3 regions of the Duganella sp. LjRoot269 genome follow, and region 3 is predicted to be linked to each of the others. Evidence: predicted binding sites of a transcription regulator. Region 3 holds the regulator's gene; each other region holds the start of a gene.

Evidence for each region. Region 3 encodes FNR, which switches genes on or off when oxygen is low (the NO sensors DNR and NnrR bind a similar motif). Its sites were predicted from a motif close to TTGATNNNNATCAA; they were not measured.
Region 1: a site for FNR is predicted at 7,544-7,557, ahead of ACSQ3S_RS08635 (glycine-rich domain-containing protein). Genes of this name have one in related genera too.
Region 2: a site for FNR is predicted at 5,225-5,238, ahead of ACSQ3S_RS16935 (PHA/PHB synthase family protein). Genes of this name have one in related genera too.

Annotation. Positions count from the first base shown of each region.
Region 1 covers NZ_CAXUSL020000001.1:1,961,299-1,971,283, reverse strand. Annotated here, with positions in the region: gene ACSQ3S_RS08675 (MFS transporter) at 1-14, opposite strand, end outside; gene ACSQ3S_RS08670 (LysR family transcriptional regulator) at 119-1,012, shown strand; gene ACSQ3S_RS08665 (hypothetical protein) at 1,009-1,881, opposite strand; gene ACSQ3S_RS08660 (hypothetical protein) at 1,896-2,684, opposite strand; gene ACSQ3S_RS08655 (hypothetical protein) at 2,687-3,193, opposite strand; gene ACSQ3S_RS08650 (DnaJ domain-containing protein) at 3,222-3,515, opposite strand; gene ACSQ3S_RS08645 (glutamine--tRNA ligase/YqeY domain fusion protein) at 3,681-5,447, shown strand; gene ACSQ3S_RS08640 (CHASE domain-containing protein) at 5,637-7,478, shown strand; gene ACSQ3S_RS08635 (glycine-rich domain-containing protein) at 7,638-8,273, shown strand; gene ACSQ3S_RS08630 (hypothetical protein) at 8,384-8,590, shown strand; gene ACSQ3S_RS08625 (hypothetical protein) at 8,681-8,920, opposite strand; gene ACSQ3S_RS08620 (hypothetical protein) at 9,181-9,426, opposite strand; gene ACSQ3S_RS08615 (hypothetical protein) at 9,599-9,850, shown strand; gene ACSQ3S_RS08610 (SDR family oxidoreductase) at 9,831-9,985, opposite strand, start outside.
Region 2 covers NZ_CAXUSL020000001.1:3,784,730-3,794,714, reverse strand. Annotated here, with positions in the region: gene ACSQ3S_RS16955 (ornithine cyclodeaminase family protein) at 1-248, opposite strand, end outside; gene ACSQ3S_RS16950 (nitrilase-related carbon-nitrogen hydrolase) at 235-1,641, opposite strand; gene ACSQ3S_RS16945 (TetR/AcrR family transcriptional regulator) at 1,625-2,206, opposite strand; gene ACSQ3S_RS16940 (acyl-CoA dehydrogenase) at 2,301-3,401, shown strand; gene ACSQ3S_RS16935 (PHA/PHB synthase family protein) at 3,415-5,157, opposite strand; gene ACSQ3S_RS16930 (AAA family ATPase) at 5,283-6,857, opposite strand; gene ACSQ3S_RS16925 (zinc-dependent alcohol dehydrogenase family protein) at 6,847-7,848, opposite strand; gene ACSQ3S_RS16920 (universal stress protein) at 7,899-8,336, opposite strand; gene ACSQ3S_RS16915 (BON domain-containing protein) at 8,355-9,017, opposite strand; gene ACSQ3S_RS16910 (lipid-binding SYLF domain-containing protein) at 9,039-9,737, opposite strand; gene ACSQ3S_RS16905 (DUF5335 domain-containing protein) at 9,982-9,985, shown strand, end outside.
Region 3 covers NZ_CAXUSL020000001.1:4,006,604-4,016,588, reverse strand. Annotated here, with positions in the region: gene ACSQ3S_RS17980 (sensor histidine kinase) at 1-176, shown strand, start outside; gene ACSQ3S_RS17975 (response regulator) at 163-576, shown strand; gene ACSQ3S_RS17970 (response regulator) at 573-2,084, shown strand; gene ACSQ3S_RS17965 (response regulator) at 2,074-2,712, shown strand; gene fnr (fumarate/nitrate reduction transcriptional regulator Fnr) at 2,881-3,684, shown strand; gene ACSQ3S_RS17955 (TraR/DksA family transcriptional regulator) at 3,706-4,089, opposite strand; gene yghU (glutathione-dependent disulfide-bond oxidoreductase) at 4,237-5,079, shown strand; gene ACSQ3S_RS17945 (efflux transporter outer membrane subunit) at 5,214-6,674, shown strand; gene ACSQ3S_RS17940 (efflux RND transporter periplasmic adaptor subunit) at 6,671-7,951, shown strand; gene ACSQ3S_RS17935 (ABC transporter ATP-binding protein) at 7,948-8,703, shown strand; gene ACSQ3S_RS17930 (ABC transporter permease) at 8,703-9,905, shown strand.

The DNA of each region.
Region 1 (9,985 bases), 2.0 Mb from region 3:
GAAGCTAGGGACATGGAATGATCCGGTCAGAGGTACGATGACCTCATCATAGGATTGCACATAACTACTGTCCAATATATATTTAAGCCGTTACTCATACTTTAAAAAGATAACAACCATGGAATTGCGCCACCTGCGCTACTTTGTCGCCGTCGCCGAGGAGCTCAGCTTTACCCGCGCCGCCGAGCGCCTGCACATCGGCCAGCCGCCGCTGAGCCACCAGATCCAGCAGCTGGAAGCCGAAGTGGGCGCTCAGCTTCTCGAACGCAGCAAGCGCTGGGTGCGGCTGACGGAAGCGGGCAAGCTGTTCCTCGACGACGCCCGCCGCGTGCTGTCGCTGTCGGAACAGGCGGTGCAGACGGCGCGCCGGGCCGAGCGCGGCGAGGCCGGCGAACTGCGCGTGGGCTTCACCTTCTCCACCCCGCTGACGCCGCTGTTCGCCACCGTGGTCAACCGCTACCGCCAGCGCTATCCGGGGGTGACGCTGACCCTGCATGAAATGTCGACGCTGCGCCAGATCGACGCCATCGCCAACCGCGAGCTGGACCTGGGACTGGTGCGGCCGCCGGAGGCGGCGGTGCCCGATTCGGTCGGCATGACGGTGCTGCGGCACGACCCGCTGGTGCTGGTGCTGCCGCTGGAGCATCCGCTGGCGAAGCAGCAGGCGGTCGCCATCAGCGACCTCGAGGGACAACCGTTCGTCATGTATCCGAAGACGGCCGGCACCGGTATCTATCCGCAGATTTTCCGGCTGTGCCGCGCGGCAGGCTTCATGCCGACGGTGGCGATGGAAGCGGGCGAAGCGTCGACCATCATCGGCCTGGTGGCGGCCGGCTGCGGGATTTCGGTGCTGCCGAGTTCCTTCGACATCATCCGGATGGGCGGCGTGTGCTACCGCCCGCTGGCGGACCCGGAGGCCAACACCACGCTGCTGCTGGCGCAAAGAAAGGAAGAAGCGGCCCCGCTGGTGGCGGCCTTTGTGGCCGTGGCGCGCGAGGCCGCCGAAGCCTAGGAGTAGTCCGCGTCCAGCTCGGAACCGGCGTAGTTTTCCAGTTCCGCGAACAGCGTTTTCATCGCCGTGCGGCCCTTGATGTTCTGGATCACCGTGCAGCTCTTGCGGTAGCTGTCGATGCGCTCCAGCAGCACCGGGTGGTGCTGCACCGGCACCTTGGCCATCAGCGCCGCCCAGCCCTCTTCGTAGTCCGGCTTGGCCTTGCGCACCGCCTTGACGAAGCGCTCGAACTCCTTCTGCCCGGTGCGCGCGACGATACGGCCGCCGCCCTCGATGGCGAAGATGATGGCCAGCGCGATCACGCCTTCCGCGTTCAGGTCGGAGTCGCTGACCGGGCCTTCGCTGTTGTGACGGCGCAGCCAGCCGGCCAGCCGCACCACGGCCTGTACTTCCTTGCGCTGTTTGAGCATGATCTCGTAGCGCTCCATGCCGTTCCAGTTCTGGTTCGGATCGGTCTGGCACAGGTCGATGAACAGGTCGCGCAGCCGGCGCGCCGAGTACACCGGATCGGTATCGTACTCGCCGACCAGCGCATCCTCCGGCAGCGCCGACAGCTCCTTGATCAGGCGGAAGCCGATCTGGAACGCGTGCTCGGCGCCGTGCTCGACCAGGAAGTCCAGCGCCGCGAGGTCGCCCTCGTGCAGCAGCGCGTGGTCCAGGCCCAGCGACACGCCGCCCACCGTCAGCTGCAGCGCCTTCTGGATGCCGTCGGCGGTGCGGTCGTTGGTGAACTTCTCGGCCACCATGGCGGTGATGCCGGTCAGCTCATCGGCCAGCGCGTAGGCCGCGTCGTCGTCCGGATGGCTCGCCAGTTGCTGGATCGCGCGGGTCAGGCGCGGCAAATTTTCTACAACGATTGCTGGCAGCATGTATCAGTATTCCATCACGAGAAAATGCCGGTGCCCAGGCTGCGGCGCGAACCAGGCTTGGCGGCGCTGCGCGTGGACGGTACCTGCTTGCGCAAGCGGTACAGCAATTCCTTGGTGGAGCGCTGCAGGAAGGTCGGCTCCTCGTCCGGGTCGTCGCTGAACTCGGCGTCGGCCAGGTCGGCGCTGTGGCGGAACTCGGGGAACAGCTCGAACAGCGCGCGGTCCCAGCCGTCTTCCGACGCCTGCGCCAGCGCGATCGCCAGCGGAACCACGTCGTTGTCGGACGAGGTCTGGCCGGTCAGGTACGGGCCTTTCGAGATGATCTCGCCGGCCACTTCCAGGATTTCCTTAGGCGCCATCGAAAACAGGATGGCGAACGCGGTCGCGCCGTGGTCGGTCGCCGAGGCGGCCTGCAGCAGCTCGACGCGGCGTTCCTCGTCGTCGGTGGAAAACACCACGCCGTGGACGTGCGCGAACAGCGATTCGGCGATGCGCTCCGGATCGTCCTCGATCAGGTCGTCCGGCCAGGTGGCGGCGAAGAACGCCAGGCTGTCGGCCCAGGCCTTGGGCGGCACCAGCAGGGTCGCCAGCGACATCTTGCCGCCGTCGAAGCCGGCCATGTGCAGCGCCGTCACTTGCGGCGGAATGTTGTTGAGCACCTCCACCACCGCCAGGTCGCCGAACTGGTCGGCCGCTTCGGCGAAGGCTTGCTCGGCATGGCTCAGCGAGCCGGCCAGCACCAGCTCCGTCACTTGCTTGCTCAGCGCCGGCAGATTACTGGACTTTGTAGTTTCGTCGGACATGATTACTCTCCATCCTGATCGAACATTTGGGCGAAGTCGTCGGTGGCCTGGTGATCGTCGTCGTCGACATCGTCGCCGTCGTCGTTGGCCGACAGTTGTTCCAGCGATTGGTCGTCGTCGTCCCACTTGCGCGGATTCTTGTACAGGAACGCCGTGATGATGGCCTGGCGCGCCAGGTCCGGCAGATTGTCTTCCAGCGCCGCGTACATGCGCGCCGCCTCCTCGCCCTTGCACGAAGCCATCGCGAACACGCGCGCGGCATCGCCGAACTCGTAGTCCTCGGCCTCGGCCAGCAGGCCTTTCGGGTTGTTGAACTCGAGGTGGTCGACCAGCGCGAACGCCAGCATGTTGACGTCCTCGATGCCGCCGCCGCTGGCGTACTCGGACACCAGCGCGTCGATCATGCGCTGGTAGTTCTTGCGGTCCGGCGGATCGCCCAGGATGCCCTCGATCTGGCCTTCCAGCTCGCGCGATTGATAGGCGAACTCGGGGTGTACTTTTCTAGACATTGCTTGCTTTCTTGTTAGTGTGGCCGGCTCAGGCCGGTGGCAGCACGGTGCCATGCAGGTTGAACACCGAACGCCACAACTGGTACGCTTCCGCTTCCGCATCGATGATGATGCGGTGGTTCACGCTCTGATTGTATTCCTCGCGCTTGACCGGGTCGGACAGGATTTCGTAGGCCTTGGTGATGCTCTTGAAGCGCGCCTCCGCGCCGGGCGCCTGGTTGCGGTCCGGGTGGAAACGCATCGCCAGCGAGCGATAGACCTTCTTGATTTCGTCGTCGGTGGCGTTAGGCGCTATACCCAGCGTGTTGTAGTAATTTTCCATTTTGGAAACTCCGGGCCGTGATGCCGAACAATTAAAGACGAATTATACCTGTGCCGGGTGGCCAAACCGCCCGCGGGCCGCCGCAATGCAGCATTTCCCCTCAGCCAGCAGGAGGGATACGGTAAAATGCCCTTCACTCGAACTTTTGCAAAGCCAACTTTTCAGATGAGCAACGACAAAAACAGCCCAGCGCCCGTCCTGACCTCCAACTTCCTGCGCGCCATCGTCGAATCCGACCTGGCCGCCGGCACCCACGTCCGCCCTGGGATGCCGAGCGTGATCACCCGCTTCCCGCCCGAGCCGAACGGCTATCTGCACGTGGGCCACGCCAAATCGATCTGCCTGAACTTCGGCCTGGCGCGCGACTACCAGGGCCGCTGCAACCTGCGCTTCGACGACACCAACCCGGCCAAGGAAGAGCAGGAATACGTCGACACCATCATCGACAGCGTCAAGTGGCTGGGCTTCGACTACGACTATCCAGCCGCCAACGGCGGCGTCGAGCACCACCTGCACTACGCGTCCGACTACTTCGACCAGCTGTACGCGATGGCCGAATACCTGATCGAAAAAGGCTACGCCTACGTCGACAGCCAGTCGGCGGACGATATGGCGGCCAACCGCGGCAATTTCAACACGCCGGGCAAGAACTCGCCGTTCCGCGACCGTCCGGTCGCCGAATCGCTGCAGATCTTCCGCGACATGAAGGCCGGCAAATACGCCGACGGCGAGCACATCCTGCGCGCGAAAATCAGCGAGGACGCGATGTCGTCGCCGAACATGAACATGCGCGACCCGGCCATCTACCGCATCCGCCACGCCCACCACGTGCGCACCGGCGACGCCTGGTGCATCTACCCGATGTACGACTACACGCACCCGATCTCGGACGCGCTGGAAAACATCACCCACTCGATCTGCACGCTGGAATTCCAGGACCACCGCCCGTTCTACGACTGGCTGCTGGAAACGCTGTCGGCGGGCGGCTTCTTCAAGCTGCCGGTGCCGCGCCAGTACGAATTCTCGCGCCTGAACCTGACCTATGTGATCACCAGCAAGCGCAAGCTGCGCCAGCTGGTCGACGAGAAAATCGTCGACGGCTGGGACGACCCGCGCATGCCCACCATCGTCGGCCTGCGCCGCCGCGGCTACACGCCGGAAGCGATCCAGCTGTTCTGCGAGCGCATCGGCGTGACCAAGTCCGACGGCTGGATCGACATGAGCACGCTCGAAGGCTGCCTGCGCGAAGACCTCGATCCGAAGGCGCCGCGCGCCACCGCCGTGCTGCGTCCGCTCAAGCTGATCATCGACAACTACCCTGAAGGCCTGAGCGAGGAATGCACGTCGCCGGTCCATCCGCACCATCCGGAAATGGGCGTGCGCACCTTCCCCATCACGCGTGAGCTGTGGATCGAGGAAGAGGACTTCATGGAAGTGCCGAGCAAGGGCTATTTCCGCTACTACCCGCCGATCGACGACAAGCCGGGCAGCCGCGTGCGCCTGCGCCACGGCTACGTGACCGAATGCACCGGCTACGACAAGGACGCGGACGGCAAGGTGGTGGCGGTGCACGTCAACTACTTCCCGGACTCGAAATCGGGCACGCCGGGCTCGGACAACTATAAGGTCAAGGGCAACATCCACTGGGTCTCCGCCGCCACCGCGCTGCAAGCCGAGGTGCGTCTGTACGACCGTTTGTTCACCGACGCCCAGCCTGACGCCGGCGGCAAGGACTTCATCTCGCTGCTGAACCCGAACGCCAAGGAAGTGGTCACCGCCTTCCTGGAGCCGGGCATGAGCGCGGCCCAGCCGGACCAGCGCTTCCAGTTCGAGCGCCATGGCTACTTCGTCGCCGACCGCGTCGATTCGACGCCGGGCAAGCCGGTGTTCAACCGCATCGTGACCCTGAAGGACAGCTGGGTCGCCAAGTAAAGCGATCCGGATAATACAGCGACCAAGGGCCGGCGCCCCGCATAGCAGAGGCGCCGGTTTTTTCTCGCCGGGAATTCGGTATCAAAATGTTAAGATGATGCCAAAACGCAAATTTACTTGACTCGCACCGGTAAAGTTTCCTATATTCGGCCTTCCCCCCGGTTTCAGGAGTTGCTTCAGGCACCTAACATGGCAACCTTCCTCGCTCAAAAACAGCTGTTCTCGCCGACCAAGCCGGTCTGGTGGGCCGGCGTCATGCTGTCGCTCGGCATCGGCGCGCTGTTTTATGTCGGCGTCTATCGCACCATCGAGCATGACGCCGAGGAACGTTTCCTGTACCAGTCGCGCAACGCGCAGTACAACATCACCTCGCGCATCAACGCCTACACCGACGTGCTGCGCGCCACCGCCAGTTTCTTCGACGCCAGCGACGGCGTCGACCGCGCCTCCTTTCACCGCTATGTCGGCGGCCTGAACCTGGCACGCCAGTTCCCTGCGCTCAACAACATCAACTACACCCGCTACGTCACCGACGCCGAGCGCGACGCCTTCGAGCGCAGCGCCGCCCACAGCGGCGACGGCCTGGCGCTGGGCTATCCGGATTTCTCCATCAGGCCGCCCGGCCGCCGCCCCGCCTACTCGGTGCTGACGATGATCGAACCGGTGGCGCCGTTCCGCGACCGCATCGGCATCGACATCGCCGCCCGCGAGCGCGCGGCGCGCGCCATCGCCGAGGCGCGCGACACCGGCGCGCTGATCACCTCCGGCATGCCGATCGAGAACACCAAGGACGCCCAGGGCTGGGCGCTGGCGATGCGCCTGCCGATCTACCGCAAGGACATGCCGCTGTACGACGTCGCCCAGCGCCGCGCCGCCTACACCGGTTCGGTCGGCATCGGTTTCAGCGTGCCGCGCCTGGTGCAGGCGGCGCTGGAGCAGATGCAGGTGCAGGATGTCCACCTGATGCTGTACGACGACGGCGCCATCAGTGGCACTGAAAAGACGCCGATCACGCTGCTGTACGACAACCAGGACCTGGTGCACCGCGCCGCCCGTCCGGCCGACCAGTTCACCATCAGGCTGCCGCTCGACTTCAACGGCCGCCAGTGGAACGCGCATTTCAGCTCGCCCAAGTCGGTCTGGTACAGCAACTTCGACGCCTTCCTGCCGTGGCTGTCCATGCTGTGCGGCTTTGTCGGCTCGCTGCTGTTTTACCTGCTGTTCCACACGCTGTCGTCGTCGCGGCTGCGCGCCATCAAGATGGCCAAGGCGATGACCAAGGAGCTGCGCGACAGCCAAGCCAAGCTGCAGCAGTCGCACCTCAAGCTGCGCCGGCTGGCCGCCCATGCCGACCAGATCAAGGAGCAGGAGCGCAAGCGCATCGCGCGCGAAATCCACGACGACCTGGGCCAGAACCTGCTGGTGCTGCGGATCGAAGCCGACATGCTGGCCAGCCGCACGCGGCAGGGCCACCCGCGCCTGCACGCGCGCGCGCGCAGCACGCTGAGCCAGATCGACAGCACCATCAAGAGCGTGCGCCACATCATCAACGACCTGCGGCCGACGGTGCTGGACCTGGGCCTGAGCGCGGCCGTGGAATGGCAGATCGCCCAGTTCCGCCAGCGCTCCGGCATGGTCTGCGAGCTGATCGAACACCAGAGCGACATCAGCATCGACGACCGCTGCGCCACCGCCTTCTTCCGCGTGCTGCAGGAATCGCTGAGCAACATCATCCAGCACGCGGGCGCCAGCCTGGTGCGGGTGGAACTGCGCCACACCAGCGGCATGCTCACCATGACCATCAGCGATAATGGCGTCGGCATGCGCGACAGCAACCGCAACAAGGTCGGCTCGTTCGGACTGGTCGGCATCGAAGAGCGCATCAGCCTGCTCGGCGGCCACTGCGCCATCACCGCCACGCCGAACGGCGGCACCACGGTCACCATCTCGGTGCCGGTCGACTACGTGGCGCCGCCCTCGATCGACGACATCAACGACACGGCCCGCCTGGCGGCCGACGCGACCAACTGAGACGTCGGTCATCAGGTCACCGTCAGATTAATCTGGTACAGCGAGTAGGAATTTCCTGACAAACATTGAGAAAAATCAAGGAAACGCTTCCTCGGCTGAGCAAAAATCAAGCGTACTCTGCTTTTTTCAACCCGCTTCATCCACTCAAAGGAAGTCTCCATGAATGCTATCGATGCTCTGGACCTCGAACCAATCAAAGTCAAGCTGATGCACAAGGAATCCGGCGAAGGCTGGTCGCTGGAACGCGCCAATGCCATTGAATTCGAATACCGCCGCTTTCTGTTCCTGATGAAGATGTTCCCGGCGGAACAGGCGGCGCCGCGGGTCGATGTCGACACCTTCTGGCACTACCACATCCTCGACACGATGAAATACGCGGCCGACTGCGACGCCGTGTTCGGCCAGTTCCTGCACCACTTCCCGTATATCGGCCTGCGCGGCGAGGACGACCTGGCGGCGCATGAAAGCATGGGCCTGCGCATGAAGGAATTGTACGAGGCGACGTTCGGCGAGGATTACCTGCGCCACACCGCCGGCCTGCAGACGGCCTACTCGGCCTCGCCGGCCAGCACCGCTTACTCGGCCTCGCCAGGCGCCACCGCATATTCGGCATCGCCGGCCCAGGCCGCCATGAAAACCGCGTATTCGGCCTCGCCGGCCAAGTTCGCCTACTCGGCGTCGCCGGGCCAGCTGGCCCAGTCGGTGACGGGTGCGGCACAAGCGGGCGCGGTCATCGACAAGGCGCGCCTGGCCGGCCTGTACACCGACCGCCCGCGCCTGGCGCCGGCCGCCTGACACCGTTCGCCGCACTACGGCGTCCGCGCCACAGGCAGGCGAAGCGCGCTCGCGACATGCTCAGAAAAGTGGCATACTCAGGGGATATTTACAGACGATGGGAGTACATCATGGCTGTCAATTCAGTAGCCTCCAGCACCGCCGCCGTCCAGGCGACACCGCCCGCCCGCCAGCCTGAGCCGGTCAAGACGGTGGCGGACAAACCGGTCGAGCGCGCTGCCCCGCCGGCGCCGCCCGCACCACCGCAAGTTGCCGCGGCGCCCACGGTCAACACCAGCGGCCAGCGTATCGGCACCACGATCAGCACCTCGGCCTGACCGAAGCATCGCCACCAACACAGCCGCATAAAACAACGGCGCGTTACCGCAAGGTACGCGCCGTTTTTCTTTATGCAGCCGAGGGCTTCATCAGGCCGCCATCAGTTCGCGCAGTTCGCGAATGCTGAAATCGCTGATCTCATGCATGCGGATCAGGATGGTCGCGCCGATAGGCAGCGTGTTGTGGCGGATCTTGCTGATGACCGGCGGAGCCACTTCCAGGGCGCGCGACAGGGCGGCATCGTTCTTCAGTTGCAGCTTCTCGATGATGGCGTCCAACACGCGATTCGGGTTGTAGGTCGGCGATGCGGTGATTTCTTTGATAGACATAATGTTTTTAAGTAGGTTCCGGCCGTTTTTTGGAAAAAAACGACACATGGGTAAGAAAAATTTTTAGCTCATTTACCAATGAAGCACTACAAAACACAGACATTTATGCCGGTTTTTAGTGCTTAACCGAGATAATACACGCTTACGTTAACGAACGGCTAACTCATCACACATTTATGTGAGATTTAGATAGATTTTACCCCTATTTCTTGTGCTAGGAAGTTTTTTGTTGCAAGAAAAGGTATAAATTCCGGTAAAGACTAGTTGGAACGGCTGATGCCGGCGGCGAGGAAGCACCATTCGACGGCCAGCAAGGTGGCCAGTTGCGCGATGGTGCCGGGGAGGAGGAGTGAGGAAGTGGAGGGAAAGTCAATATTGCCGTTATGGCCATGCCAGCCTAGTTGCCGGCGGATTTCTTCCGGCATCGGCGGTGGACGGCGGTCGCATTCACGCTGGTGCATGTAGGCCCGAACCTGTTCCTTGGTAGGATGGAAAGTGGCTGGCATCCGCGTGGCTCCTTCATAAGATTACTAACAATATCGTATCATGTGACGACTTGCTTGATTTGAATCAAGCGAACCTGTTACCAGTTTGTCACAAAAAGCTGACACAGAGCTTGCATTACTGTAACTTCCGCCCTCCCCTTTACCTGTTTTTACATCGCGCCCCTTAAAGCCTATGACTTACGAAGAATTCCTTGATGAAGTAACAACACTCCTGCACGAGATCTACAATCTCGACGACGCCGCCGCGATCAAGCTGGTGGTCGACGCCCAGGCCGCCGATTATTTCGTCAAGCATGACGACGTCGAGGAGATGCGCACGCCGGCCCAGGCCAAGCTGGACGCCACCGCCCTGTACGAGGCCAAGCAGAACAAGGTCCAGACCCAAAAGAAACAGCAGCAGCGCCTCAGCGCGAAGAAGAAGTAAGGCCCTTCAGGGCGTCGGCCACGGTGGCGTGGCGCAGCCGCACGCCCAGCTCGCGCTTGATGCGGCCGTTGGCCAGCCGGCGCGACTCGGACATGAACGACAGCAGCGCCGGCGTCACCACCTTCTGCAATTCCG
Region 2 (9,985 bases), 220 kb from region 3:
GAATACAGCGACGCGAAGCCGGCCGCCTCGTTGTCCGGAAAATAGGTGAAGGCCTTCACGCCGATCAGCGTGTCGTTCCACGCCGGCAGCAGCGCGAAGCCATCGTGCGACGACGCGTCCTTGCCCGCCAGCTGGAACACCTGCCGCGGCGGCATGCCGAAGTCGTCCCGGAATCCCGCTTCAATGGCGTCGATCAGGCTGGGAAAATCCAGCGCCCGGTCGACCTGTTCCGCTTCAAGTATTTTCACGCTTCCTCCTTCGTGGCAGCCAGATCATCGCCAGCAGGAACAGGTCCAGCCAGGCAAACCAGTCGCCCCAGCGCGCGTACAGCGTGCGGGACTGATGCAAGGGCAAATCGGCGACCAGTTGCGCGCTGCCCTGCGCGTCGCTGGTTTCCGCGACGATGCGTCCACGGTCGTCCGACAGCGTCAGGTTGCCGCGCTTGGCCGCGCGGGCAATCGCCAGACCGTTTTCGACGCCGCGCAGGACCGCCATGCGGCTGTGCATCGTGCCGTCGACATCGAAGTCCCAAGCCGGCACCAGCAGCAGATTGGCGCCGCGCGCGGCGTAGGCGCGGCCGGTGTCGTGGAAGTCCATGTCCTTGCAAATCGCCAGCCCGGTCCGCGTGCCGGCCAGCATGGCGTAGTCCGTTCCCGGCTGGTATTGGCCCTCCAGCCCCGGTATCAAGTGGTGCTTGGCATAGCCGGCGGCGACGGCCGGCGACGGCCCATACGCCAGCGCCTGATTGCGACCCTTCAGCGCGACGCCGGCGTCTATCCAGATCCGGTGGCGCGCCGCGCTGGCCGCCAGTTCGGGAATCGCGGGCTGATCGGTGCTGAACGCCGTCTCCGGCAAGACCACCGCCTGCGCGCCCTGCGCGGCAAGCTTGTCGATCACGGCGAGATAGCGCTGCAGCTGCGCCTTGCCTTCCGCCGTGGCCAGCGATGCGCGAAACGGTCCGTCCAGCGACGCCAGGCCGATGCGCATGCTGCCGCTTGCCGGCTGCTGCAGGCGCGCGGCGCCGAAACCGAAGGTTGCAACGACCAGCAGCGCCGCAACGCCGCCGAGCAGCGCGCGTTGGCGCGGCGGCACATCCGGCAGCAGCACAACGGCCAGCGCGGATGGCGCCAGCAGCACGATAAAGGAGACGCCCCACAACCCCGTCAGGCTCGCCAGTTGAAGGACGTGCAAGGCATCCACCTGGCTGTGCGCCAGCGTGCCGAACACGCCGTGTGGCGAGCCCAGCGACCCAAGATAATCAAGCGCCACCCACAGCGCGGGAAAGGCCAGCAGCGCCCGCCCCGGCCGGCCCGACAGCAAAAAATAACGGTGCAACAGCAGGCTCAGCGCAAACTTGAGCGCCGCGCCAACCGCGACCAGCACGCCGATCGTCACTGGCAGGCCGATCACGCCGCACAGGTAATGCCACAGGTTGAGCCCGGCGCATGCACCGGCGCACAAGGCGGCTAGTCCGGCATATTGCCATCGCAGGCGCGGCGCGATCAGCAGCAGCGGCAACGGCGCCAGCCAGGTCAGCCACGCCTGCGGCGCCAGTCCCGTGCCCAGCCACCACGCCGCCCCGGACAGGATGGTGGCCGCGAGCGTCCATGCCAGCAATGCGCGTTTATCGTTTGATGCCATCGAACAGTACTCCGAAGGATTGCAGGTAGAAGGCGCGGAACCGCGCCTCGTCGTAGCTGAAGCGGCCAGCCCGGTACAGGGCGATCAGACCATGGGCCTGGGCCCACAAGGTCATGGCCAGGTCCCACGGATCGCCGTCGCGCAGCAGGCCGAGGCGGATGCCTTCGGCCAGCAGGTCGGCGATCACATTCAGCGTGGGCGACTGGCGGTCACGAAAATCGTCGGGGAAGCGGCGCGCATCGTCGCGCGCGACCGAAAAGTTGTAGTCGAACAGATGCGGCTGCCGCAGCGCGTAATCGAGGTAGTTCTCCATCGAATGCAGCAGGCTGTGCATCAGGTCCGGATGCCGTACCTGGCCCAGCCACTGCTGCGCCACCGCGGCAAAGGCCTCGTCGGAAATATGCTTCAGCAGCGCCTCGCGGTTGGCGAAATGCCGATAGATCGCCATCGGCGTAATGCCCGCGGCATCGGCCACGCGCCGCATGCTGACGGCGGCCGCGCCTTCCCGCTCCAGTATCCGGCGCGCCGCTTCGACGATTTTCCGTTGGGTGTTCGGCTGATTCATGTATACAGCGTATACACGAATAATTCCGCCGTCAACACGTTTGGCATCTCAAAGATGAGAAAATGCCGGACTTTGCCACCGCCACAAGCTCCGCATGACATTGCCAACCTCCTCTCCCCTGGGCGCGCGCGACACGCGCCGTATCGAGCGCTACGCAGGGCTGGCCGACGCCGCCCGCTTCCTTCATCCCGTCCAGCAAGCGCTGCTGCACCGGCGCGGCTGGCTCAAGATGCTGGCGCCGCGCGCCAGCGGCGGCGCCGAGCTGCCGTTGCCGGAAGTGGTGCGCCTGGAAGAGGCGGTCGCGGCCGTGGACGGCAGCATGGGATGGGTGCTGACGCTGTGCGCCGGCGCCGGCTGGTTTGCCGGCTTCCTGGCGCCGGAACTGGCGCGCGGCATCATCGGCACGCCGCGCGTCTGCCTGGGCGGCAGCGGCGCGCCTACCGGCCATGCGGAACAGGAAGGCGACGGCTACCGCATCACCGGCCGCTGGGACTACGCCAGCGGCGCGCCGATGGCCACCCATTTCACCTTGAACGCCGTGCTGCGCGCCGGCGGCCAGCCCCTGCTGGACGAACACGGCGCGCCGCGCATCCGCGCCTTCCTGGTGCCGGCTGCGCAGGTGCAGATCGTGCCGTCATGGGGCAGCATCGGCCTGCGCGCCAGCGCTTCGCACAGTTACCGCATCGATGGGCAATGGGTGGGCCAGGAGCATGGATTCACCATCAGCCCCGCCACCGCCACGGCGGATGGGCCGCTGTACCGCTACCCGTTTTATTCGCTGGCCTTCGTCACGCTGGCGGCCAACGTGGCGGGCATGGCCAGCCATTTCATGCGGCTGGCGCGGCCCTGCATCGAGCGCCGCCGGCATGCCGTGAAAAACCTGCCGCTGCTGGAGGTGCCCGAAGTGGCCGCCCTGTTGCGCGACAAGGAGCAGGCCCACGCCGCCGCCCGCGCGCATTTCTATGATGTGCTGGACCGCAGTTGGGCATCGGTGGCGGCTGGCATGGCGCTCAGTGTGGACGACATGCTGGCCGTGCGGACCGGTTCGCTGGCCCTGGTGGCCGCCTCGCGCGCCGCGGTCGACGAGCTCTACCCCTACTGCGGCCTGTACGCCGCGCACCAGGACAGCGCCATCAACCGGGTCTGGCGCGACTTCCACACCGCCAGCCAGCATTCCTTGCTGCTGCCGTGCTGAGCGCGTCCCTGGCTCAGGGTTGCACCACGAAGCGCCCCGGCGCCGGCCCCAGCGTCCGGCCCAGTCCCATGGCCGGCGGCGCCACGCGCTGACGGTCCGAATGCCGTGCCAGCCACTGCTGCCAATGGGGCCACCACGAGCCTTCGGTGTGCTCGGCCTGCTCCAGCCACTGCTCCGGGCTGGTGTAGCCGATCGGCGCCACGTTGGCGGGATGGCTGTAATAGCTGCGGTTGGCGTGCCCCGGCTCCGAGACGATGCCGGCGTTATGGCCGCCCGAGGCCAGCACGAAGTCGATCGGCCCGTTGCACAGCAGGTGGATCTTGTAGACCGAGCGCCACGGCGACACGTGGTCGCGCTCGGTGCCCAGCACGAACATCGGGGTGCGGACATCGGCCAGCGCCACCGGCTTGCCGGCCACCTTATAACGCCCCTCGGCCAGATCGTTGTGCAGAAACAGCCGCCGCAGATATTCGCTGTGCATGCGGAACGGCAGCCGCGTGGCGTCGGCGTTCCAGGCCATCAGGTCGTTCGGCGCGCTGCGTTCGCCCAGCAGGTATTCGCGCATCATGCGCGACCACACCAGGTCGCGCGCGTGCAGCAGCTGGAACGAGGCCGCCATCTGGTCGCCGTCCAGATAGCCCTGGTCCCACATCAGCGCGTCGAGGAAGGCCAGCTCGCTGTCGTCGATAAACAGGCCCAGCTCACCGGGCTCGTGGAAGTCGGTCTGCGCCGCCAGCATGGTCAGCGACGCCAGCTTGCCCTGCGCGTCCAGGTGGCCCGCGCTGAGCGCCGCGGCGCCCATCGCCAGCAGGGTTCCGCCCAGACAGTAGCCGGCCGCGTGCACCGGCGCGCCGTCGCACAGCAGGTCGGCCTGCTCCAGCGCGGCCAGCAGTCCGCGCCGCAGGTAGTCCTCCATGCCGAGATCGCGGTCTTCGGCGTCGGGATTGCGCCAGGAAATCATCAATACCGTATGTCCCTGTTGCACCAGATAGCGCACCAGCGAATTGTGCGGCGACAGATCGAGGATGTAGTACTTCATGATCCACGACGGCACGATCAGCACCGGCTCCCGGTACACCTTGGCGGTCTGTGGCGTGTACTGGATCAGTTCGATCAGATCGTTGCGATAGACGACCTCGCCGGGCGTCAGCGCCACGTCTTGTCCGGGCACATAGGTCCGGCCAACCGGCTCCGACACCGTCGCGCCGGGCGGCGCCAGGCGCCGGCACAGATCCTTGCGCCAATTGAGGGCGCCATCGATCAGGCTGCGACCGCCGCTGGCGACCGCCGCGCCCAGCACCTCCGGGTTGGTCCACAGGAAGTTCGACGGCGAGTACATATCGAGCAGCTGACGCGCGGTGAACGCCACCACGTCGGCGTGATGCGACGACACGCCGGCTACGCCGCAGGTGGCCTGCTTCCAGAACTCCTCGGCGTGCTTAAAGACCTGCGCGTACCCGGAAAACGGCCACTGCCGCCAGGCGGCATCGGCGAAGCGCTTGTCGGCGCCGACGTCGACCGCCTGCGCGCCGCCGGCCAGGGCGCCGCTCCAATAGGCCAACAGTTCGCTGCACTTGCCCGGGGACACCGCCAGGTGCTGCCACCAGTCGTGGAACGCCAGCGACATCGCAATCGGCGACACGCCGCCCGTCATGCGCGCCACTTGGCTTTGCAGATATAAATCCAGTGCGTTGCGGCTGTCCATCGCCGCCGTGGGCGCCGGCGCGCCAGCCGGACTCGATATGGCCTTCAACATTGTTTTTTCCACATTCCCTCCCTGATCATCATCGGACGATTATGGTTGGCGGAGGTTCCTGACGTATTTGATCCAGGTCAAATACGTCAGCGATGTCGCTCACAGCACCAGGCCGCCGTGAGGGCCTACAGCCTGGCGCGTATCGCCACCGTCAATGCGGCGGCCCGCACGGCGTCCCAGCCGCCACCGGTATCGACCACCAGCGCGTGCGACTGCTCCTGCGCCTGCAGCGGCTCGCGCGTCTGCTGCTGATAGGCCAGCAGCTCGACTCCGGCGTCGGAGGCTTGCTCCGACTCGCCGCCACGCGCGGACAGGCGTGCCGCCAGCGTCGCCGCAGGGGTGACGATATCGAGCAATAGCCAATCAGCGCGGAGCCGGCGCGCCAGCCGGACCAGGCGCCGGCGCTGCCATCGCTGCAGAAACGCCGCATCCAGCAGTACCGGTTGGCCGGCCGCCGCCGCGCGACAGGCCAGCCGCAGCAGCCAGCCGTAGGTTAGACGGCTGGCTTGCCCGGTATAGATGCCGGCTCCTGGCGCGGCGGCGGCGCGCTGGCTGGCGGCCATCCCGTGCAGACGCTTGCGCTCGACGTCCGAACGCACGCGCACGGCGGCAAGCGGCTCGACCAGACTGTCGCACAAGGTCGACTTACCGCTGCCGGACAGCCCATGCGTCGCCAGCAGCAACGGTGGCGCCGGCAAGCTGGCTTGCAGCGCCCAGTCCAGATAGCGTTCCGCCTCGGCCATGGCTTGCCCCCTGGCCGCGCCATCGCCGCCGCGCAGCAGCGCCACCTTGGCCCGCACCAGCGCCCGCTGGCAGCGGTAATACGGCAGCAGCACCGCGCCGTCATAGTCCCCGCCGCGCTGGAGATAGGCGTCCAGCAGCCGCGCGGCCAGGTCGGCGCGGCCGCGGCACTGCAGATCCATGCAGACAAAGGCCAGGTCCTGCTGCACGTCGGTCCAGCGCAGGCCGGCGTTGAATTCGATGCCGTCGAACACCAGCACCTGGTCCGCCAAGGTCAGGATATTGCCGCAGTGCAGATCACCGTGGCATTCGCGCACCCAGCCGCCGGCCCGGCGCCGTGCGAAACGGCTGGCCAGCCGGCGCTGCTGCGCGTCCAGCCAGGCCGCCAGCCGCGCCAGCGTCGCACGCGCCGGCGAGGCCGGCGGCAGCAGCGCGTCCACTTCGGCCAGATCGGCGCCGGTGCGCTCGCAGATGGCCGTCGGCGTGCCCCACGGCGTGTCGGCCGATGCGCGCGCGGCGCCGGCATGAAAGTCGGCCAGCAGCAGGCCCAGGTCCCGCGCCTCGCCGGTATCAAGACTGCCGTGCGCCAGTCGTGCCGTCCACAGCGCCTGCTGGTCGAAGCGCAGCATCCGTACGGCGTAGTCCAGCACCGGCCCGGTGCCGCCGAACCGTGGCTGGCGCACGCTGCCGGTGACCGCTTCCACGCCAAGGTACAGGCTGGGCGCCAGCCGCCGGTTCAGCCGCAGTTCCTCCTCGCAGCAGCGGCGCCGCGCCTCGACGTCGCTGTAGTCGAGCCAGTCGAGCCGGAGCGCCTTCTTGAATTTGTAGGCGTGCGTGCCGGCCAGCAGCACCCATGAGATATGGGTTTCGATCAGCTGGCCGTCGAGCCGCCGCGCCAGCGCATGGATCAGCTGCCGCTGGCGTGCGGCGGCCTGCGCCAGCGGCGCGTCAGCGCCCATGGTCCGGCACCAGCACGGCCGCGCCGTCGAATGCGCCGGCCCTCAGGTCGGCCAGCGCTTCGTTCGCCTGCAGCAGCGGATACGTCACCGGCGCGGTGCGCAGGTCGATCTGCGCGGCCAGCCGCATGAACGCGGCGCCGTCGGCCCGCGTCAGATTGGCCACCGAGCGCAGGCTGCGTTCGCCCCACAGCAGCGCATACGGCATGGCCGGCAAGTCGCTCATGTGGATGCCGGCGCAGACCACCGTCGCACCCTTGGCGCAGGCGGCCAGCGCCAGGGGCACCAGCCGGCCGTCGGCGGCGAACAGGATGGCCGCGTCCAGCGGCACCGGCGCCGGGCCGCTCGATGGACCGGCCCACACCGCCCCCAGCGACCGGGCGAACTGCTGCGAGCGCGTGTCGCCGTCACGTGTGAACGCGTACACCTCGCGCCCCTGCGCCACCGCCAACTGGGCCACGATGTGGGCGGCGGCGCCGAAGCCGTACAAGCCCAGCCGCCTGGCGGCGCCGGTCATCGCATAAGCGCGATAGCCGATCAGGCCGGCGCACAGCAGCGGCGCCGCATGCACATCGTCGTAGCGGTCCGGCAGCGGCAGGCAATAGCGGCTGTCGGCCAGCGCGTAGCCGGCATAGCCTCCGTGCCGGTCGCAACCGGTGAAGCGGGCGCGGTCGCACAGGTTTTCCCGGCCGGCGCGGCAAAACGCGCACACGCCGCAACTGTGGGCCAGCCACGGAACGCCGACCCGCTGCCCCACCTGCCACCGTCGTACGCGCCCGCCGACGGCGCTCACGACGCCGACGATCTCATGCCCGGGCACCAGCGGCAGCCGGCGCGGCGCCAGCTCGCCGTCCAGCAGGTGCAGGTCGGTACGGCAGACGCCGCAGGCCGACACCCGCAGCAGCACGTCGTGGCCGCGCGGACGCGGCACGCCGCACTCGCGCTCACGCAACCGCGCACCGGCGCCGCTGTGTTCCAGCACCATGGCCCGCATGACGGCGCCCGCCGCCGGCCCGACCCTTCCCGTCGCAGGCAGATCGGCACTCAACGAAACACCAGCACCGGCAAATGGCAGTGGGTCAGCACTTTCTGGGTTTCGCTGCCCAGCAGCAGCGCCTGCACGCCCCTGCGGCCGTGCGACGCCATCGCCACCAGGTCACAATGATGCTGGAGCGCGGCGTCGATGATGGCTGCATACGGATGCTCATGCTCCATCGTCAGCGTGTCGCACGCCACGCCTCTCGAGCGGGCGGCGGTCGCCACCCGCTCCACGCAAGCGCGGGCCCGCTCCTGGCTATGGACCGCGTAGCCTTCCGGGGTATCGGCCAGCACCTCGGCGCGCGTGCTCAGCACGTGGAATGGCTCGGTCACGTGCAGTACCGTCAGCCGGGCGCCCGTCTCTTTGGCGAAGCTCAGGCACGGCGTCATGGCGGCGATGGACGGCGCCTCGCCGTCGGTGGGAAACAGGATATGTTTAAACATGGAAGGACCCCGGCGCCGTCAGCGCGTCAGCGTGGCATCGATGGTGATCAGGTTGTTGACGTGGGTCACGCCGGGGGCCAGCCAGGCCGCCCGCTCGGCCGCCTCGCGCTCGGACCATGAACGCACGCTGCCATGAAGCGTCACCGTGCCGCCGCTGGCCTCGACCCGCAGCCTGGCCGCATCGACCGCGGCGTTGCGGTGAAAGGCCGAGACGATCTTGCGCTCCACGTCGTGGGGCTCGACCGCCGGCCGCAGGTGTATCTGGTTGGTGACGCCGCGCACGCCGCGTATCCGGCGCACCGCCTGCTCGGCGCGCTGGCGCTGGTAGTTCCATTCCACCTCGCCCTCCAGCTTGAGCATGCCGCCGTCGGCCACCACCTGGATCGATTCGGCCGAGTGCGGCAGCTGGAATTTGAGCACGGAGGCCGCTTCGCGCGCGATGTCGGCGTCGAGCCGGCCCTCGCCGGCCAAGCGCACCTCGATATCGTTGGCCACGCCAGCCACGCCGACGACGCGCTGCGCGGCGCGTTCCGCGACGATCTTCTGGCTGTAGCTGCGGACAAAGCCGCTGAGCGTGACGATTTTCTCGCGCACGGAAACGCCCACGTCGGCCGCGGCCAGATCGGCATCCCAGGCCAGCTCGTGCTCGACGTTCTTCTTGATGTCGCTATCGGTCATCATGACTTCCTCCTTGCGTCGCCGCTACTTGGTGATGGTCGACGCCTCGCCCAGCGCCTGTTGCAGCGGCTGCGCCTGCGGATTGCTGACGGTGCCGGCGGCAATGTCCTTCGGCGACAGCGTGCGACCGTAGTAGGCGTTGGTCAGGTTTTGATTGAAGCGGATGTCGTTCAGTCCGATCGCCACGGCGTCGCCGAACAAGCCCTTGGTGCCGCTCCAGGCGACCACATCACCGGTGCCCGCCGTGCCCTGGGCCAGCTTGGACCAGTTGACCACGGTCAGGCCGGCCTCGGCGCTGAGGGCGAAGTTGTTTTTCTTCATGAACTCGGCGACCGCCTTGTCGTTGTTGAGGACCATGGCGATCGCCCCGCCCTCGGCGCCGACCTGCAGGCCCACCGTCAGCCCGCCGAGGTCGTAGAACGCCGGTCCGCTCCAGCTGCCGTCGGTGCGCTTGAGCAGCAGCAGGCCGGCGCCGCCGTGGGCGCCGACGCCGAGCGCCGCGCGCCCGTACGACGGCACGATCAGCACGCCCTTGGCCTGCTGCAGCAATTGCTTCATGCGCGGCTCGGCCTCGAGCTGGCGTACCACGGCCAGCGCGTCGCTGACGCGCCGCGTCGCGCTTTGCGCCGGCTTGGAACTGGTGTCGGCCTGGCTGGACTGGTTCGATTGATCAGCCTGGCCCGCCGCCTGCGCCACCGTTGCGCCGCAGATGGCCAATGCCACCAGACTAGCCAGTACGCTTTTCCGCTTGGTATGTTCAATAGGCATAGCGTTCCCTCCTGGGTTGATGTTCTTGCACACCCCTCGTGTACCGGATCATGCTAGTCCCGCCACACGCGTGACATCCTTGATCTCGGTCAAATGCGCACTGGATTGGCCCATTGGCGCTGGAGGGAATCCTCGGCCGCCGCGATGGTCAAAAACTGGAAGGCGGAGCTACCCGCCGCCATACCTTGGGAGACCAGCCATGA
Region 3 (9,985 bases):
GCGACCGGGTCGAGAGCACCGGCGTGGGGCTGGCGCTGGCCAAGAAAATCGTAGAAATGTATCAGGGACGGATCTGGCTTGAATCGCAGACCGGGCAGGGCAGCACGTTCTGGTTCACGCTGCCCAAGTCCTCTCCGTCGCAACCCAGAACAGGACAAGCCCATGAAAGTGAGTAACAAACCCATCCTGCTGGTCGAAGACGACCACGTCGACATCATGACGATCAAGCGGGCATTGAAGGAAATCCATGTCGGCAACGCTGTGATCAGCATGGAAAACGGCGAGGCGGGCCTGGAGTATCTGCGCGACCCGGCGCAGGAACGGCCCTGCATCATCCTGCTGGACTTGAACATGCCGATCATGAACGGCATCGAGTTCCTGCAGCAGATCAAGCTCGACCCGTCGCTGCGGCGCATCCCGGTGGTGGTGCTGACCACGTCCGAGGAACAGCAGGACAAGGTGCGCAGCTTCGACCTGGGCGTGGCCGGCTACATGGCCAAGCCGGTCGACTACCGCCGCTTCGTCGAGATGATGCGCTCGATCGACCTGTACTGGACCATCAGCGAGATGCCGTGAACGCCGACCTTGCCGACAACGGCGCCGGCGCCCCAGCCGTATTGCGGGTGCTGATCGTCGAGGACGACGTGGTCGATCGCATGGCGTGCCGGCGCGCCTTCGCGGCCGATGCCACCGGCGGCTTTGCGCTGCTGGAGGCCGACAGCGGCGAGCGCGGGCTCGAGCTGGCGCGCGAGCAGCGGCCCGACTGCATCCTGCTCGACTACCATCTGCCGGACCTGACCGGCCTCGAATTCCTGGCCCACCTGAACGCCGACGGCGCCGGCCAGTCCATCCCGGTGATGATGCTGACCGGCGCCGACAGCGCCGCCGTGGCGGCCGAGGCGATGCGGCGCGGCGCGCGCGACTACCTGGTCAAGGACGTCGACGGCCGCTACCTGGAATTCCTGCCGGGGGCGATCCACCGCATGCTGCGCGAGCAGCGCCTGCTCAACGACAAGCGCCAGGCCGAGGCGCAGTTCCGCACACTGGTCGAGCAGATGCAGGCCATCACCTACATCGCCGAACTGGGCGAGGGCGGCGCGCTGCGCTACATCAGTCCGCAGATCGGCATGCTTGGCTTCACCCCGGCCGAGTGGCTGGCCGACCCCGGGCTGCACGGGCGGCAGATGGATCCGGCGCAGCGCGCGGCCACGCTGCGCGCGCTGGACGATTGCCGCCGCGACGGCAGCCCGCTGCGGCTGGAATACCGGCTGTCGGCGCGCGACGGCCAGGCGCTGTGGTTCCGCGACCAGGCCGAGCTGGTGCGCGACGACGAGGGACGGCCGCTGTTCATGCAGGGCATCATGATCGACATCACGCAGAACAAGCTGACCGAACAGGCCTTGCTGGCGTCGCAGCAGGCGCAGCGCGACCTGGCGGCGCACCAGGAAAGAATCAAGGAACACGAGCGCAAGCGCATCGCCCAGGAAATCCATGACGAGCTGGGCGGCCTGCTGACCGGCATCAAGGCCTATATTTCAGTCAGCATGGACCGCGGCGCGGCGGCCGGCGCGGCGCCCGAGCCCTTGCTGGCCGAGGCGGCAGGACTGGCCCAGGACGCGATCGAGACGGTGCGCCGGGTCATCACCGACCTGCGGCCCAGCGTGCTCGACCAGCTGGGCGTGTGGGCCGCGCTGGAATGGTATGCCGAGCAGATCGAACGCCGCTCCGGCCTGCACTGCGCCTGCGCCATCAGCCCGGCCGCGTCGGCGCTGGAGCTGGGTGCCGAGCGCAGCACGATGCTGTTCCGCATCGCGCAGGAAGCGCTGACCAATGTGGTGCGGCACGCCGAGGCCAGCGCGGTGCAGCTGCGGGTCGACTACGCCGACGGCGTGCTGCAGCTGCGCATCGACGACGACGGCAAGGGTATCGCGGCCGAGCGCTTGCTCAACCGCGAGTCCTGGGGCATCCTCGGCATGCACGAACGCAGCCGTCATTTCGACGGCGAATTGAAAATCACCGGCAGGCCGGGACAGGGCACGACCCTGCTGCTGCGCCTGCCATTGGACGCACACCATGAGCAATAATCCCATCCGCGTGCTGCTGGTCGACGACCACGCGATCGCCCGCAACGGCGTGCGCCTGATGCTGAGCACGGTCGACGACATCCGCGTCGACGGCGAAGCCTGCAACGCCAACGAGGCGCTGCAGCTGGCGCAGGCGCAGGAATTCGACGTGGCGCTGCTCGACATCACCATGCCCGGCAAGAACGGGCTGGAGCTGCTCAAGCAGTTGCGCGCCGAGCGGCCCAAGCTGGCGGTGCTGATGCTGAGCACCTACGCCGAAGACATCTACGCCGTGCGCGCGCTCAAGCTGGGTGCGGCCGGCTACCTGACCAAGGATGCGCCAACCACGGCGCTGGTGGCGGCGGTGCGCAAGGCCGCGTCCGGCGGCAAGCATGTCAGCCCGGCCCTGCTGGAAAAGCTGGCCAGCCTGATCGGCGGCGGCGAGGTGGGCAAGCTCGAGGCGCTGTCGAACCGCGAGTTGGAGGTGTTCAAGCTGATCTCGGCCGGCGAATCGCTGGTGCGCATCGGCGAGACGCTGCACCTGAGCCCCAACACGGTGACCACCTACCGCGCCCGCATCCTGGAGAAAATGGGCCTCGACAGCAATGCCGAGCTGACCCGGTATGCGTTGGAGCACGGCATCATCTAGTTTCATATTGCAAAGGTTGTAGGGGAAGCCCTACAGATTTCTGTCCGGACTCCCCTACGCGACACGGCAGCGAAGCCCGATAACCGCGCGGCCGCCGATCGCCGATACTGTCTCCATACCGCAGCCAACGCTCAGATGCTGCGAAAAACACAACAGGGAGCAGCGAACATGACGACCAACCTCCAACTGGCAACACACAATGGCGGCGCAGTGAGCAGCAGCCAGAACAAATGCGCGGTGTGCGGCTTGAAGAACCTGTGCCTGCCGGTGGGGCTGAACGACGCCGAGGTCAGCCGCCTCGACAAGATCATCGGCCGCCGCCGCCGTGTCGAACGCGACGAGAATCTATGCCGCATGGAACAGCCGTTCAACAACCTGTACGCCGTGCGCTTCGGCCATTTCAAGACCTCGCGCGTCAACCACCGCGGCGAGCAGCAGATCACCGGCTTCCAGATGGCCGGCGAGCTGCTGGGCATGGACGCCATCGGCACCGGCCAGCACGGTTGCGGCGTGGTGGCGCTGGAAGACAGCGAAGTGTGCGAGATCCCGTTCGCCCGCCTGCAGGAATTGTTCGCCGACGTGCCGCAGCTGCTGCAGCACTTCCACCGCATCATGAGCCAGGAAATCATGCGCGAGCAAAACGCGATGATGTTTCTCGCCAATATGCGGGCCGAGCAGCGCTTCGCCTTGTTCCTGCTGAATCTGTCGACGCGCTATGCGGCGCGCGGCTATTCCCCCAACAGCTACCAGCTGCGCATGTCGCGCGAGGACATCGGCGACTACCTGGGCCTGACCATCGAAAGCATCAGCCGGCTGCTGTCGCGCTTTCGCAGCAACGGCTGGATACGGGTCGACAAGCGCGACCTGACCATCGTCGACCGCGCCAGCCTCGAGGCGCTGGCGACCGGCGCCGACCAGGACGGCACCAAGGTGGCCGCCAAGGCGCTCGGCCGCACGCCGGCGGTGGCCTGAGGCAGTGAGCCTGCCTCAGGCTCAGCCCGGCGCGCGTCCCGACCGCTCGACCGCCGTCTGGCAATCCACGCACATCTGCGCGCTGGGCTCGGCCCGCAAACGGGCCGCCGCGATGGCCGCGCCGCACTGCACGCAGGTGCCGTAGCTGCCCGCGCGCACGCGCTCCAGCGCCTCGTCGACGGCGCGCAATTCCATCAATTCGTGATTGAGCAGCGCGATGTCGGTGTCGCTGAGCTGGCATGCCTCGGCCTGGTCGGCATCGATCGCGTAGCTGTTAAACAGGGCCATCTGCTGTTGTTCGTCGGCCTGGTGCAGGCGCTGGCGCAACTGCTGCGCCAGTTCGCGGCGCCGCAGCAGCAGACTGCTGTTGAGCTCGTCTATGACGTGGGCGCTGTCGGGACTCATGTCGATCTCCATTCACTTGTTCAATGCAGCCATCGTAGAGACTCGCCCGTGCAATTTGATTGATGCAAATCAAAAAGGGCCGGCTTCGGATAGAATGGTTTTTCGCGCGCAAGCAGCAGCTTGCACGCTCACTGTGAGGAGAGATGCATGACGGATCCATCGAAGTATGCACCGCCGGCGATCTGGGTCGCGCCGGCATCGTCGGGCGGCACGTTCGGCAATATCAACCGCCCGGTCGCCGGCGCCACCCACGAACAGGAACTGCCGGTCGGCAAGCATCCGCTGCAACTGTATTCGCTGGGCACGCCCAACGGCGTGAAGGTCACCATCATGCTGGAAGAGTTGCTGGCGCTCGGCCATGGCGGCGCCGAATACGACGCCTGGCTGATCCGCATCAACGAGGGCGCCCAGTTCTCCAGCGGCTTCGTGGCGGTCAATCCCAACTCCAAGATACCGGCGCTGGTCGACCGCAGCGGCGCGCAGCCGTTGCGCGTGTTCGAGTCAGGCTCCATCCTGATGTATCTGGCGGAAAAGTTCGGCGCCTTCCTGCCCACGGAAACGGCGGCGCGCACCGAAACCCTGAACTGGCTGTTCTGGCAGATGGGTTCGGCGCCGTTTGTCGGCGGCGGCTTCGGCCACTTTTACGCCTACGCGCCGGAAAAGCTGCAATATCCGATCGACCGCTACGCGATGGAAACCAAGCGCCAGCTCGACGTGCTGGACCGGCAGCTGGCCGAACACCGCTATGTCGCCGGCGACGAGTACACGATCGCCGACATGGCGGTCTGGCCGTGGTACGGCGGCATGGTGCTGGGGCAGTTGTACAGCGCCGCCGAATTCCTGTCGGTGCACGAGTACCGGCATGTGCGGCGTTGGGCCGACGAGATCGCCGCGCGTCCGGCCGTCATCCGCGGCCGCAAGGTGAACCGCACGTTCGGCAACCCCCAAGACCAGGTGCTGGAGCGGCACGACGCCGCGGATCTGGACTGACGCCGGCCGCTGGCATCGACGTCGGACCGAGGCACTGAAACACCGTGCCTGCGGTGCGTTTTGATCTGGATCATGGTTTTTTCACTCACTTGCTCTCATAGTAAAAGCCCGTTCGGCCCAAACGAGAGCATGTCATGTACCACACCAACGTCGCGCCGCCGACGGCGGCCATCCGGCTCGGAAGGGCGGGGGCGCCGCTGTTGTTGGCCTGTCTGACCGGCTGCAGCCTGCTGCGCCCGGTCGATCTGCCGCCGCCGGCGCCGGCGTTCCAGCCGCCGCCGGCCTGGTCTACCGGCCAGGCCGCCAGGTCCTCCGCGTCCGATGGCGCGGCGCTTGCCGGCTGGTGGCGCCGCTTCGACGATCCGCTGCTCGAGCAGCTGGTGACGCGCGCCCTGCAAGCGAACACCAGCATCGCGTCGGCGCGCGCTTCGCTGCAGCAGGCGCGCGCCACGCGCGATGCCGCAGCCGCAGCGCTGGCCACCGCCGTGGTCGGCAGCGCCCAGGCCCAGCGTAGCAAGCTCGACGGGGCGTCCACCACCAATAGCTACAACCTGGGCTTCGATGCCAGCTGGGAACCGGACCTGTTTGGCGCCAACCGTCATGCACTGGCGGCCGGTGCGGCCACGCTGCAGGCCAGCGCGGCCACGCTGGCGAACGTGCAGGTCTCGGTCGCCGCCGAGGTGGCGCGCAGTTATATCGAACTGCGCGGCATCCAGGCACGGCAAGTCATCGCCCGCGACAACCTGGCCAGCCAGCAGGCCACGCAGGAGATTACCGCATGGCGGGTCCAGGCCGGACTACTGACTTCGCTGGAGCAGCAGCAAGCGATCACCGCCACCGAGCAGGCCGCGGCCCAGTTGCCGGTGCTGGAAAGCAGCCGGGCGCTGCTGGCCCACAGCCTGGCCGTGCTGTGCGGGCAGGCGCCGGCCGCGCTCGACGACGCGCTGGCGCCGCCGCAGGCGATACCCGCCGGCGGCGCAGAGCTGGCGCTGAGCCTGCCGGCCGCAACACTGCGCCAGCGTCCCGACGTGCGCGCGGCCGAAGCCCAGCTCGAAGCGGCCCGCGCCAAAGTGGCCCAGGCCGACGCCGCGCGCTACCCGGTGCTGCGTCTCGAGGGATCGCTGGGATTGAGCGGACTTGGCGCGGGCGGCAGCGGCGCGGCGCTGCTGCGCACCTTGCTGGGCAGCGTGGCGGGCAATGTGTTTGACGGCGGCGCCAGCGCGGCCCAGCTGCGGCTGCAGCGCGGCGCGCTGGCGCAAGCGCAGGCCGGCTATCTGGCGACGCTGCTGACCGCGCTGCAGGAAGTGGAGGATGCGCTGGCCGCGCAGGCGGCCGACCGTCTGCGCCTCGATCATTTGCGGCTGGCCGCCGCGGCGGCCGACAGCGCCGCGCTGCTGGCGCGGCAACGCTACGCCAGCGGCCTGGTTGACTTTCAAACCGTACTGGAAACCCAGCGCGCGCTCTACACGTCGCAGGACGGCGTGGCAACCGCCAGCGCCAACGTCGGCACCGACCAGGTGCGCCTGTACAAGGCACTGGGCGGCGGCTGGCAACCCGACGGCGGTGCCGCGCCGATGAAAGGAAGCACACCATGAATCAACGTATGGCAGCACCGGCCGTCGTCATCGACGCGCCACCACGCCCCTGGTGGCGGCGCGCCGCCGTGTGGGGCGCCGCGCTGGCGCTGCTGGCGGCCGGCGCGGCGGCTTACGTGTGGCAGCAGCATGCCCAGACGGCGCGGGCTCCCGCCTATGTCACGGTGCGGGTCAAGCGCGGCACCGTCACGCTCAGCGTCACTGCCAACGGCACCTTGCAGCCTACCCGCGCGGTCAATATCGGCAGCGAGCTGTCGGGCACCGTGGGGCGCGTGCTGGTCGACGTCAACGACCAGGTACGCGCCGGCCAGGTGCTGGTCCAGCTCGACACGGCCAAGCTGCAGGACCAGATCGTGCGCTCGCGCGCCGCGCTGGCCGCCGCCAGGGCCGAGCTGGCGCAAAGCCAGGCTAGCCTGGCGGAGGCGCGCGCGGCACTGGGACGGCTGGAGGAGGTGGCCCGCCTGTCCGGCGGCAAGGTGCCCTCGCGCGCCGAACTCGACACCGGCCGGGCCACGCTGGCGCGGGCCCAGGCGGCCGAGCTGAGCGCCGCCGCCAACGTACAGAGCGCCCAGGCCACGCTGTCGACCGACAGCACCAACCTGGCGCGCGCCTCGATCCGCTCGCCGATCGACGGCGTGGTGCTGAGCCGCAGCGTCGATCCCGGCAACGCGGTGGCCGCCTCGCTGCAGGCGGTGACGCTATTTTCGCTGGCCGAGGACCTGCGCCATCTGCGCCTGCTGGTCAATGTCGACGAAGCCGACGTCGGCGCCGTGCGCGTGGGCCAGCCGGCTACCTTCAGCGTCAGCGCCTATGCGGACCGCAGCTATCCGGCGGTGGTCACCCGCGTGTCGTACGGCTCGACCATCACCGAGAACGTGGTCACCTACGTGGCCTACCTTGAAGTCGACAACGCCGACCTGAGCCTGCGGCCCGGCATGACGGCCACCGCCGTCATCCGCGCGGCGGTACACGACGACGTGCTGCTGATACCCAACAGCGCGCTGCGCTTCACGCCCAGCGACACCGCAGCGGCGGCAGCGCCGGCGGGCATGGTGTCGCGCCTGATGCCACGCCTGCCCGGACGCGCACCGCGCCAGGCCGGCGTCGCCGACGCCTCCGCCTCCGCGCGACGCACATTGTGGCTGCTGAGCGACGGCGTGCCGCGCGAGCAGGTGGTCACGCTCGGCATCAGCGACGGCCGCTACACGGAAGTGAGCGGCGCAGGGCTGCGGCCAGGCATGCTGGTGATCACCGACCAGCGCGCGGCGGCGCCATGAACGACGACGGCGACAGCGCCGCGCCGCTGATACGGCTGCGCGAAGTATGCAAGCGCTACGGTCACGGCGCAGCCGCGCTGACGGCGCTGGACCGGGTCAGCCTGGATATCGCGCAGGGTGAGTTTGTCGCCATCATGGGACCCAGCGGTTCGGGCAAGTCAACCGCGATGAATCTGCTGGGCTGCCTCGATACGCCCAGCAGCGGCCAATACCTGTTTCACCAGATCGACGTGGGCGCCGCCACCCGCGACCAGCGCGCCCGCTTGCGCCGCCGTTATCTGGGCTTCGTGTTCCAGGGATTCAATCTGCTGGCGCGCACCTCGGCCCAGGAAAACGTCGAACTGCCGCTGCTGTACCGGGGCGAGAACGCCGCGCGCCGCCACGCGCTGGCGGCGGCCGCGCTGGCCGCTGTCGGCCTGGCCGGCTGGGAGACGCATACGCCGTCCGAACTGTCGGGCGGACAGCAGCAGCGGGTGGCGATCGCGCGCGCCGTCGTCAGCGCGCCGTCGCTGCTGCTGGCGGACGAGCCGACCGGCAACCTTGACAGCCAGCGCAGCCGCGAGATCATGGAACTGCTGGTGCGCCTGAATCGCGAGCAAGGCATCACGGTGGTGATGGTGACGCACGAGCCGGACATGGCGCTGTACGCGCAGCGCATCGTGCGCTTCCTCGACGGCCGCATCGAGAGCGACGAAGCGAACTTGCAGCCAGTGCCCATGCCGGCTGCGTCGGGCGAGAAGGCGGTGAGCTGATGCTGTTCAATACCATTCTGCTGGCGTTGCGTTCGATCCGGCGCAACCTGTTGCGCTCCTTCCTGACCATGCTGGGCATCGTCATCGGCGTCGGCGCCGTCATCGCCATGGTCACGCTGGGCAACGGCGCCACCCGGGCGGTGCAGGACCAGATCTCCAGCCTGGGCAGCAATCTGCTGATGGTGCGGCCGGGCCAGCGCCTGGGCCAGGGCAGCGGCGGCGCGCCGGCGTTCAAGGAGGCCGATGCCGAGGCCATCGCGCTGCAGATCGGCGGCATCCGCGCCGTGGCGGCCGAGAGCCGCAGCGGCGCCACCGTGGTGGCCAACGGCCGCAACTGGAGCACCACCGTCACCGGCGGCAGCGCCGACTGGCCCACCGCCGCCAACTGGACGCTGGCCGCCGGTCGCCCGTTCGACGACGGCGAGCAGCGCGCCGGCGCCGCCGTGTGCGCGCTGGGCGCCACGGTGGCGCGCGCCTTGTTCGGCAACCGCGACGCGCTGGGCGAGCGGCTGCGCATCAAGCAGTTCTCGTGCGTGATCGTGGCGCTGCTGGCGGCCAAGGGGCAGGGCGCGATGGGCAACGACCAGGACGATCTCGTGCTGCTGCCGCTGCACACGCTGCAGCGCCGCGTGACCGGCAACCAGCGCGTGAACACCTTGCTCATTTCAATGGAGCAGGGCAGCGACAGCAGGGCGCTGCAGGCGCGCCTGGTGCAGCTGCTGCGCGAGCGGCGCAAGCTGGCCATCGGCGAGGAAGACAACTTCAACGTGCTCGACACGCGCCAGCTGGCCGACACCATGTCGGGCACGACGCGCGTGATGACCACGCTGCTGGCGGCGGTGGCGGCGGTCAGCCTGCTGGTGGGCGGCATCGGCATCATGAACATCATGCTGGTCAGCGTCACCGAGCGCACGCGCGAGATCGGCCTGCGGCTGGCCATCGGCGCGCTGGAACGCGACGTGCTGCTGCAGTTCCTGATCGAGGCCATGGTGCTGGCCGCGCTGGGCGGCCTGGCCGGGGTGCTGCTGGCGGCGGTGGCCACCGCCGTGCTGGCCCGCGCCATGCAGCTGCCCTACCTGTTCAATCCGGGCGTGAACCTGCTGTCCTTCGTGTTCTCGACCGGGATAGGGGTGGTGTTCGGCTACGTGCCGGCGCGGCGCGCGGCGCGGCTCGATCCGATTGAAGCGCTTCGCCATGAATAGAAGAGAAGGGAAAGAGCAGGGCGCCTCATGGCTAGTTTTGATGCAGGTCAAAGTTTTTTCACCTGCCGAACCGCATAGTG